3 regions of the Klebsiella variicola genome follow, and region 3 is predicted to be linked to each of the others. Evidence: predicted binding sites of a transcription regulator. Region 3 holds the regulator's gene; each other region holds the start of a gene.
The links. Region 3 encodes PurR, which represses purine synthesis genes. Its sites were predicted from a motif close to CANGCAAACGTTTGCNTG; they were not measured.
Positions count from the first base shown of each region.

Region 1: the regulator PurR is predicted to act here: its motif matches at 1,735-1,752, upstream of purH (bifunctional phosphoribosylaminoimidazolecarboxamide formyltransferase/IMP cyclohydrolase).
Region 2: the regulator PurR is predicted to act here: its motif matches at 1,408-1,425, upstream of cvpA (colicin V production protein).

Region 1 covers NZ_CP010523.2:5,227,480-5,230,761, forward strand. The annotation lists rRNA gene SP68_RS24390 (16S ribosomal RNA) at 1-1,234, opposite strand, end outside; gene purH (bifunctional phosphoribosylaminoimidazolecarboxamide formyltransferase/IMP cyclohydrolase) at 1,862-3,282, shown strand, end outside.
Region 2 covers NZ_CP010523.2:1,490,371-1,493,652, forward strand. The annotation lists gene folC (bifunctional tetrahydrofolate synthase/dihydrofolate synthase) at 1-578, shown strand, start outside; gene dedD (cell division protein DedD) at 568-1,263, shown strand; gene cvpA (colicin V production protein) at 1,480-1,968, shown strand; gene purF (amidophosphoribosyltransferase) at 2,002-3,282, shown strand, end outside.
Region 3 covers NZ_CP010523.2:2,389,033-2,392,314, forward strand. The annotation lists gene punC (purine nucleoside transporter PunC) at 1-291, opposite strand, end outside; gene punR (DNA-binding transcriptional activator PunR) at 404-1,315, shown strand; gene purR (HTH-type transcriptional repressor PurR) at 1,335-2,360, opposite strand; gene cydH (cytochrome bd-I oxidase subunit CydH) at 2,653-2,745, shown strand; gene SP68_RS11225 (MFS transporter) at 2,913-3,282, shown strand, end outside.

The DNA of each region.
Region 1 (3,282 bases), 2.7 Mb from region 3:
TAGCACGTGTGTAGCCCTGGTCGTAAGGGCCATGATGACTTGACGTCATCCCCACCTTCCTCCAGTTTATCACTGGCAGTCTCCTTTGAGTTCCCGGCCGGACCGCTGGCAACAAAGGATAAGGGTTGCGCTCGTTGCGGGACTTAACCCAACATTTCACAACACGAGCTGACGACAGCCATGCAGCACCTGTCTCACAGTTCCCGAAGGCACCAATCCATCTCTGGAAAGTTCTGTGGATGTCAAGACCAGGTAAGGTTCTTCGCGTTGCATCGAATTAAACCACATGCTCCACCGCTTGTGCGGGCCCCCGTCAATTCATTTGAGTTTTAACCTTGCGGCCGTACTCCCCAGGCGGTCGATTTAACGCGTTAGCTCCGGAAGCCACGCCTCAAGGGCACAACCTCCAAATCGACATCGTTTACAGCGTGGACTACCAGGGTATCTAATCCTGTTTGCTCCCCACGCTTTCGCACCTGAGCGTCAGTCTTTGTCCAGGGGGCCGCCTTCGCCACCGGTATTCCTCCAGATCTCTACGCATTTCACCGCTACACCTGGAATTCTACCCCCCTCTACAAGACTCTAGCCTGCCAGTTTCGAATGCAGTTCCCAGGTTGAGCCCGGGGATTTCACATCCGACTTGACAGACCGCCTGCGTGCGCTTTACGCCCAGTAATTCCGATTAACGCTTGCACCCTCCGTATTACCGCGGCTGCTGGCACGGAGTTAGCCGGTGCTTCTTCTGCGGGTAACGTCAATCGGTGAGGTTATTAACCTCACCGCCTTCCTCCCCGCTGAAAGTGCTTTACAACCCGAAGGCCTTCTTCACACACGCGGCATGGCTGCATCAGGCTTGCGCCCATTGTGCAATATTCCCCACTGCTGCCTCCCGTAGGAGTCTGGACCGTGTCTCAGTTCCAGTGTGGCTGGTCATCCTCTCAGACCAGCTAGGGATCGTCGCCTAGGTGAGCCGTTACCCCACCTACCAGCTAATCCCATCTGGGCACATCTGATGGCATGAGGCCCGAAGGTCCCCCACTTTGGTCTTGCGACATTATGCGGTATTAGCTACCGTTTCCAGTAGTTATCCCCCTCCATCAGGCAGTTTCCCAGACATTACTCACCCGTCCGCCGCTCGTCACCCGAGAGCAAGCTCTCTGTGCTACCGCTCGACTTGCATGTGTTAGGCCTGCCGCCAGCGTTCAATCTGAGCCATGATCAAACTCTTCAATTTAAGTTTGATGCTCGTGAATTAAACTTCGTAATGAATTACGTATGTTCACTCAGAGACTTGGTATTCATTTTTCGTCCGAGGACGTTAAGAATCCATGTCACTTTGAGTGCCCACACAGATTGTCTGATAAATTGTTAAAGAGCAGTTGCGACGCGCTTTAGCGCTCTGTCGCGAGGTGGCGTATATTACGCTTTCCTCTTTCAGAGTCAACCCTGAATTTCAGGATTTTTCTCTTCAACCGAACCGGCTGTTTGTGTGAAGTGATTCACATCTGCCGTGTCGATGGAGGCGCATTATAGGGAGTTCTCGAGCGCCTGCAATAGAAAAATGGCAGAAAAATGACTGATTGCTGCATTCCCCAGCAAAACCCCGCTTTATACCCTTTTACACACAGAATTATCCACAGAAGCGCGATGAAAGGGCGACAAAAGCCCGGTGGGTCAGCTTCTATATAAAGAAGAAACGGTGCCTGAAAGAGAAAGATAAAAATTCGCGAGCGTTGCGCAAACGTTTTCGTTACAATGCCGCGCTATGACACGGATGCCCGGTTGGGTGCGTTAGGTGAGTTTTTAGGCAAAAACTCACCTAACGCTCTCTGTAATGTTCAAATCCTGGGGATTTAATACCATGCAACAACGTCGTCCAGTCCGCCGCGCTCTGCTCAGTGTTTCTGACAAGGCCGGTATCGTCGAATTCGCGCAGGCGCTTTCCGCTCGTGGTGTCGAGCTGCTGTCCACCGGCGGCACCGCCCGCTTGCTGGCAGATAAAGGCCTGCCGGTTACCGAAGTCTCTGACTACACCGGTTTCCCGGAAATGATGGATGGACGCGTGAAGACCCTGCATCCGAAAGTACACGGCGGCATCCTCGGTCGTCGCGGTCAGGATGACGGTATCATGCAGCAGCACGGTATTGCGCCTATCGATATGGTGGTCGTTAACCTTTACCCGTTTGCCCAGACCGTCGCTCGTGAAGGATGCTCGCTGGAAGACGCGGTGGAAAACATTGATATCGGCGGCCCAACCATGGTGCGCTCCGCAGCGAAGAACCATAAAGACGTCGCTATCGTAGTGAAGAGCAGCGACTACGACGCCATCATTAATGAGATGGACGCCAACGAAGGCTCCCTGACGCTGAACACCCGCTTCGACCTCGCCATTAAAGCCTTCGAACACACCGCAGCTTACGACAGCATGATCGCTAACTACTTCGGCAGCATGGTTCCGGCCTATCACGGCGAAAGCAAAGAAGCCGCTGGCCGCTTCCCACGCACCCTGAATCTGAACTTCATTAAGAAGCAGGATATGCGCTACGGCGAAAACAGCCACCAGCAGGCTGCCTTCTATATAGAAGAGAATGTCAAAGAAGCTTCCGTGGCGACCGCCACTCAGCTGCAGGGCAAAGCGCTCTCCTATAACAACATTGCCGATACCGATGCGGCGCTGGAGTGCGTGAAAGAGTTCAATGAGCCAGCCTGCGTGATCGTTAAGCACGCTAACCCATGCGGCGTTGCCGTCAGCGACTCGATTCTCGACGCCTACGATCGCGCCTATAAAACTGACCCAACCTCCGCGTTCGGCGGCATCATCGCCTTTAACCGCGAGCTGGATGCAGAAACCGCGCAGGCGATCATCTCTCGCCAGTTCGTCGAAGTGATCATCGCGCCGTCCGCCAGCGAAGAAGCGCTGAAGATCACCGCCGCGAAACAGAACGTCCGCGTACTGGTCTGTGGCCAGTGGGATACTCGCGTTGCCGGCCTCGATTTCAAACGTGTCAATGGCGGCCTGCTGGTTCAGGACCGCGATCTCGGCATGGTCACTGCGGGCGAACTGCGCGTGGTCAGCAAACGTCAGCCGAGCGAGCAGGAACTGCGCGATGCGCTGTTCTGCTGGAAAGTGGCGAAATTCGTTAAATCCAACGCCATCGTCTATGCCAAAGACAACATGACCATCGGCATAGGCGCCGGTCAGATGAGCCGCGTCTACTCAGCGAAAATTGCCGGGATTAAAGCCGGTGACGAAGGTCTGGAAGTGAAAGGCTCCGCCATGGC
Region 2 (3,282 bases), 900 kb from region 3:
TGGAGGACGAGACTTGGTCCTTCCGCGACGCGGCCGGGGCGTTAAGCCGCCTGCCGTTGCCTCAGGTGCCGTTGCCGAATGCGGCGACGGCCGTGGCGGCGCTGCGCGCCAGCGGGCTTGCCGTGGATGACGCCATCCTACGCGATGGGATCCGCGACGCGATGCTGCCGGGCCGTTTTCAGATAATCAGCGATGCCCCGCGGGTGATCCTCGATGTAGCGCATAACCCGCACGCGGCGGCCTATCTCGCCGGGCGTCTCAAAACGTTAGCGAAAACGGGACGCGTGCTGGCGGTTATTGGTATGCTGCATGATAAGGACATTGCCGGTACGCTGGCCAATCTGGCCCCGGAAGTCGACGCCTGGTACTGCGCGCCGCTGGAAGGCCCGCGCGGCGCGACGGCGGAGCAGCTGTTGGAACATTTGCGTGGCGGCACAGTCTATACCAGCGTGGCGCAGGCGTGGCATGCGGCCATGGCTGACGCTAAAGTGGAAGATACCGTGCTGGTGTGTGGTTCGTTTCACACCGTAGCGCAGGTTATGGAAGAGATAGACGCGGGGAGAATCGGTGGCGAGTAAGTTTCAGAACCGTTTAGTCGGGACAATCGTGCTGGTGGCGCTGGGGGTGATTATCCTGCCAGGGCTGCTGGACGGGCAGAAAAAGCATTACCAGGATGAGTTTGCCGCGATCCCGCTGGTGCCGAAACCGGGCGATCGCGATGAACCGGATATGTTGCCAGCGGCGACCCAGGCGTTGCCTTCGCAACCGCCGGAAGGAGCGGCGGAAGAGGTGCGGGCGGGCGATGCCGCCGCGCCATCGTTAGATCCATCGCGTATTCCGGTGAACAGCAACAGCTTCGATGACGTTCAGGAGCCGGTGGTGGCCGCGAAACCGCAGCCCAAGCCGCAGCCGAAACCACAGCCGCAGCCGCAACAGCAGGCCGCGACGCCAACGCCGCCGTCGGCTAAGCCACAGCAGCAACAGCCACCGCAGCAGCAGGCGGCCCTGCCGGCGCCGACCGGGAAAGCCTATGTTGTTCAGCTGGGCGCGTTGAAGAACGCCGATAAGGTGAATGAGATTGTGGGTAAACTGCGGGCCTCGGGGTTCAAAGTCTATACGTCGCCTTCGACGCCGGTACAGGGTAAAATTACCCGCATCCTCGTCGGCCCGGATGCGTCAAAAGACAAGCTGAAAGGCCAGCTGGGCGATCTACAGCAGATCTCCGGGCTTAGCGGGGTCGTGATGGGATTCACCCCAAACTGATTGTTTTTTCCGCCATGCGGAGAGAACGTGGCGGGGAGAAACGCCCCGCAAACCCTGTCTCAGCCGCCCTCAAGAGGCGAAAGGCAGTCTGGCGTTGAATGTTTTTTCAGCGCCATTTTTATTTCTGTAGGGCATGGAAATCCCTACGCAAACGTTTTCTTTTTCTGTTAGAATGCGCCCCGAACTGGACGACAGGGCGTAAATCGTGGGACGTATATGGTCTGGATTGATTACGCCATTATGGCGGTGCTGGGTCTTTCTTGCCTGGTCAGCCTGATCCGCGGCTTTGTTCGCGAAGCTTTATCGTTAGTGACGTGGGGTTGCGCGTTTTATGTCGCCAGCCATTACTACGCTGACCTGTCTGTCTGGTTTACGGGCTTTGAGGATGAACGGGTTCGAAATGGGATTGCTATTGCGGCGCTGTTTATCGTGACGCTCATCGTTGGCGCTATCGTGAACTATGTGATAGGCCAGCTGGTGGAGAAGACCGGTTTGTCAGGAACCGACAGGGTATTGGGGATCTGCTTCGGCGCGCTACGTGGGGTGCTGATCATCGCCGCTATCTTGTTCTTCCTGGACACCTTTACCGGGATGGCGAAGAGCGATGACTGGCATCAGTCGCAGTTTATTCCCTATTTTACCCCTGTCATCAGATGGTTTTTTGAATACCTGCAAAGCTCGTCAAGTTTCTTGCCTAAAGTATAGACTTTGGGTCGTTGCTGAACGAGGAAAAGACGTATGTGCGGTATTGTCGGTATCGCCGGTGTTATGCCGGTTAACCAGTCGATTTATGATGCGCTAACGGTGCTCCAGCACCGTGGACAGGATGCCGCTGGCATCATCACCATTGATGCCAACAACTGCTTCCGGTTGCGTAAGGCTAACGGGCTGGTAAGCGACGTATTCGAAGCCCGCCACATGCAGCGTATGCAGGGCAATATGGGTATTGGCCACGTGCGTTATCCTACGGCGGGCAGCTCCAGCGCCTCCGAGGCGCAGCCGTTTTACGTTAACTCGCCGTATGGCATCACATTGGCGCATAACGGCAACCTGACCAATGCGCACGAGCTGCGTAAAAAGCTGTTTGAAGAAAAACGCCGCCATATCAATACCACCTCTGATTCCGAAATCCTCCTCAATATTTTCGCCAGTGAGCTGGATAACTTCCGTCACTACCCGCTGGAAGCGGACAACATCTTCGCTGCGATTGCGGCGACCAACCGTCTGATCCGCGGCGCGTACGCGTGCGTCGCGATGATCATCGGTCATGGCATGGTGGCCTTCCGCGACCCTAACGGCATTCGTCCGCTGGTGCTGGGTAAACGTGACGTTGGCGACGGCCGCACCGAGTATATGGTGGCCTCGGAAAGCGTGGCGCTTGATACGCTTGGTTTTGAATTCCTGCGCGATGTCGCGCCGGGCGAAGCGGTCTATATTACTGAGAAAGGCCAGCTGTATACCCGTCAGTGTGCCGATAATCCGGTCAGCAACCCATGCTTGTTCGAGTACGTCTATTTTGCCCGTCCGGACTCGTTTATTGACAAAATTTCCGTCTACAGCGCCCGCGTCAACATGGGGACTAAGCTGGGCGAAAAGATTGCCCGCGAGTGGGAAGATCTGGATATTGACGTCGTTATCCCGATCCCGGAGACCTCCTGCGACATCGCGCTGGAAATCGCCCGCATTCTCGACAAACCTTATCGTCAGGGCTTTGTGAAGAACCGCTACGTCGGCCGGACGTTTATCATGCCCGGTCAGCAGCTGCGTCGTAAATCTGTTCGCCGTAAGCTCAACGCCAACCGTGCGGAATTCCGCGATAAGAACGTGCTGCTGGTCGATGATTCCATTGTACGCGGCACCACCTCGGAGCAGATCATTGAGATGGCGCGCGAAGCGGGGGCGAAAAAAGTGTATCTGGCCTCCGCTGCGCCGGAAATTCGTTTCCCGAACGTGTATGGTATCGATATGCCGACCGCCAACGAACTGATCGCCCATGGCCGCGAAGTGGATGAGATCCGC
Region 3 (3,282 bases):
CAGGGTAGCGTTGTGCACCCACAGCATCCCCAGACAGCCGGCCGCGAAAATTGCCAGGCCGCTCAACAGCACCGGTTTGCGCCCATAGCGGTCCGACAGCGGCCCCCAGAACAGCTGCCCCAGCGCGAAGCCGGCGAGGAACAGGCTCAGGCTGGCGCTGATGGAGGCAGCGGAGGTATTGAGATCCTGCTGCATGGCGGCAAACGCCGGCAGGTACATATCGGTGGCCAGAAAGCCCAGCACGCTCAGGCCGGCCAGCCAGACTAAAAATCCTTTCCCAGGTTGTGACATAACGTTCTCATTTTTGGAGTACAGGTACGATGCCGCAGAGTGTAGGGAGTGCATTGTGGCTTGTGAAACGCTAATATTTGTCACATGCATTCAAAAATTTTGCAGGCAGAAAATGTGGTCTGAATACTCTCTGGAAGTGGTTGATGCCGTGGCCCGCAACGGCAGCTTCAGCGCGGCCGCGCAGGAGCTGCACCGGGTGCCCTCCGCCATCAGCTATACCGTGCGTCAGCTTGAAGAGTGGCTGGCCGTTCCCTTGTTTGAGCGCCGCCATCGTGATGTGGAGCTGACGCCCGCAGGGGTCTGGTTCTTACAGGAAGGGCGCTCTGTTATCAAAAAAATGCAGATCACCCGCCAGCAGTGCCAGCAAATCGCCAACGGCTGGCGCGGGCAGCTGTCGATCGCGGTGGATGATATTGTGAAACCGGCGCGGATGCGCCAGATGATCGTCGATTTCTATCGCCATTTTCCCGACGTCGAGCTCATCGTTTTCCAGGAAGTGTTCAACGGCGTATGGGATGCGCTGGCCGACGGCCGTGTAGAACTGGCGATTGGCGCAACGCGATCTATTCCGGTCGGGGGCCGCTATGCGTTTCGCGATATGGGGATGCTGAGCTGGGACTGCGTGGTGGCGAGCGATCACCCGCTGGCGAAGATGGAGGGACCCCTGAGCGATGATGTCCTGCGTAACTGGCCGTCGCTGGTGCGGGAGGATACGTCACGTTCACTGCCCAAACGAACAACCTGGCTGCTGGATAACCAGAAGAGGGTGGTGGTCCCCGACTGGGAATCGTCGGCCACCTGTCTGTCGGCGGGCCTCTGCGTCGGCATGGTGCCGAGCCATTTCGCCCGACCATGGGTAGATCGCGGCGTGTGGACCGCGCTGGCGCTGGAGAATCCGTTCCCGGATGCCGCCTGCTGTCTGACCTGGCAGCAGAGTGATGCCTCACCGGCGCTGAACTGGATGCTCGACTATCTGGGGGACAGCGACACGCTGAATCGGGAATGGCTGCGGGCGCCGGAGTGATCCGCGCCCGCCAGATGCCTTACCGACGATAATCGACAAACGGGCCATCCGCCACGGAGCGGCGTTCGACCAGACGAGGATGAACTTCGATAGACTGCGACTCTTCACGCTTATTAACGATACGATCCAACAGCATGTTAAATGCGGCTTCGCCCAGGGAATCTTTCGGCTGATGAATAGTGGTTAACGCCGGGCTGAAATAGCGGGCGTTACGCACATTATCATAACCGATCAGCGAAATGTCCTGCGGCACCCGCAGCCCCATTTCATCCGCCGCGCAGATAGCGCCCATCGCCATGATATCGCCGCCGCAGAACACCGCCGTCGGACGGTGCTGCTGGCTTAAGATCTGCTGCATAGCGCGGTAGCCGGACTCCGGCTCGAAGTCGCCCTGCACAATCCAGTTTTCCGGCACGCTGATATGCGCCTCTTTCATTGCCTGCATAAAGCCGGCCAGGCGGCCTGCGCCGGTGTTGCGCTCCAGCGGACCCGGGATCACGCCGATTTCACGATGGCCACGTTCAATCAGGTAGCGTCCGGCGATATAGCCGCCCTGGAAGGCGTTATCGATCACCGCATCGGTGAAGTCGGCTTTTGCTTCGCCCCAGTCCATCACCACCATCGGGATATGGCGATACTCTTCCAGCATGCTCAATACCGAATCCGGATATTCGGAACACATCACCAGCAGACCGTCGACACGCTTCTGCGCCATCATCGACAAATAGGCGCGCTGTTTTTCCGGATCGTTCCATGCGTTGCCGAGGATCAGGGTGTAGCCCTTCTGGAAGCAGCTCTTTTCAACAGACTCAATAATTTCAGCAAAATAGGCGGCTTCGCTACTGGTCGCCAGCAGACCAATCGATTTTGTATGATTGACTTTCAGGCTGCGGGCCACGGCGCTCGGCGAGTAGTGCAGCTCTTTGATCGCCGCCCACACCGCATTGCGCGTCTCTTCGGCAACGAAACGGGTTTTGTTAATTACATGTGATACAGTTGTAGTGGAAACGTTTGCGCGCTTCGCTACATCTTTAATAGTTGCCATTACATCTCACTCCATGCCTTGACCTGATCGCCTGATCATCGATACGTAAACGTTTGCCTACACACACCCTGAATACAATTTTCAACATTGCATCACGTCGGGAAAACGACACAGAACGACAGGAAGGGGTCAATGGCCGATACGCTTTTAAATTAGCGTGGGATTTTGTCCGATCTTGGGGCAAAGTGGAAGAGCAAAAATGTGCATCGCCCTAAATCCCGGAAGATTTTTGCGATTTTTTGTGCAAAAATGAGCAAGCTCACTTTTGGTGTGGGGATAACAAGAGGGAAAAATGATGGATACCAATTTAAAGTTTTCGCTGATCACCACGGTTATTGCCCTCGGCGTGATCGTTGCTTTCAGCCTGACCGCCATACTGCACTAATGTTCCAGTGAGGGAGGAGCGCGGCCTCCTCCCCGTATCCCGCCATTATTATCAATTCTGCAAAAATCTTTTGTCATTTCGTTCACTTTTGTTTTTTTGTGATTGATGTCATGCTTTTGACTTCTGATGTTACGCCGTCCTCTCTGACGGTCTGATGGAGTCATTGAATGAAAATCAACTTTCCTTTACTTGCGCTGGCGATCGGCGCCTTTGGCATCGGTACCACCGAGTTCTCCCCAATGGGATTGCTGCCGGTGATTGCGAAAGGTGTGGACGTCTCAATCCCAGTGGCGGGAATGCTGATCAGTGCGTATGCCATCGGCGTCATGGTCGGCGCGCCGTTGATGACCCTGCTGTTGTCACATCGCGCGCGGCGCAATGCGCTGATTTTTCTGATGGGGATCTTCACCGTCGGCAACCTGTTGTCATCCATTGCGCCGGATTACACCACCTTGCTGCTGTCGCGCATTATTACCAGCCTCAACCACGGTGCTTTCTTTGGCCTGGGGTCAGTGGTCGCAGCCAGCGTCGTGCCAA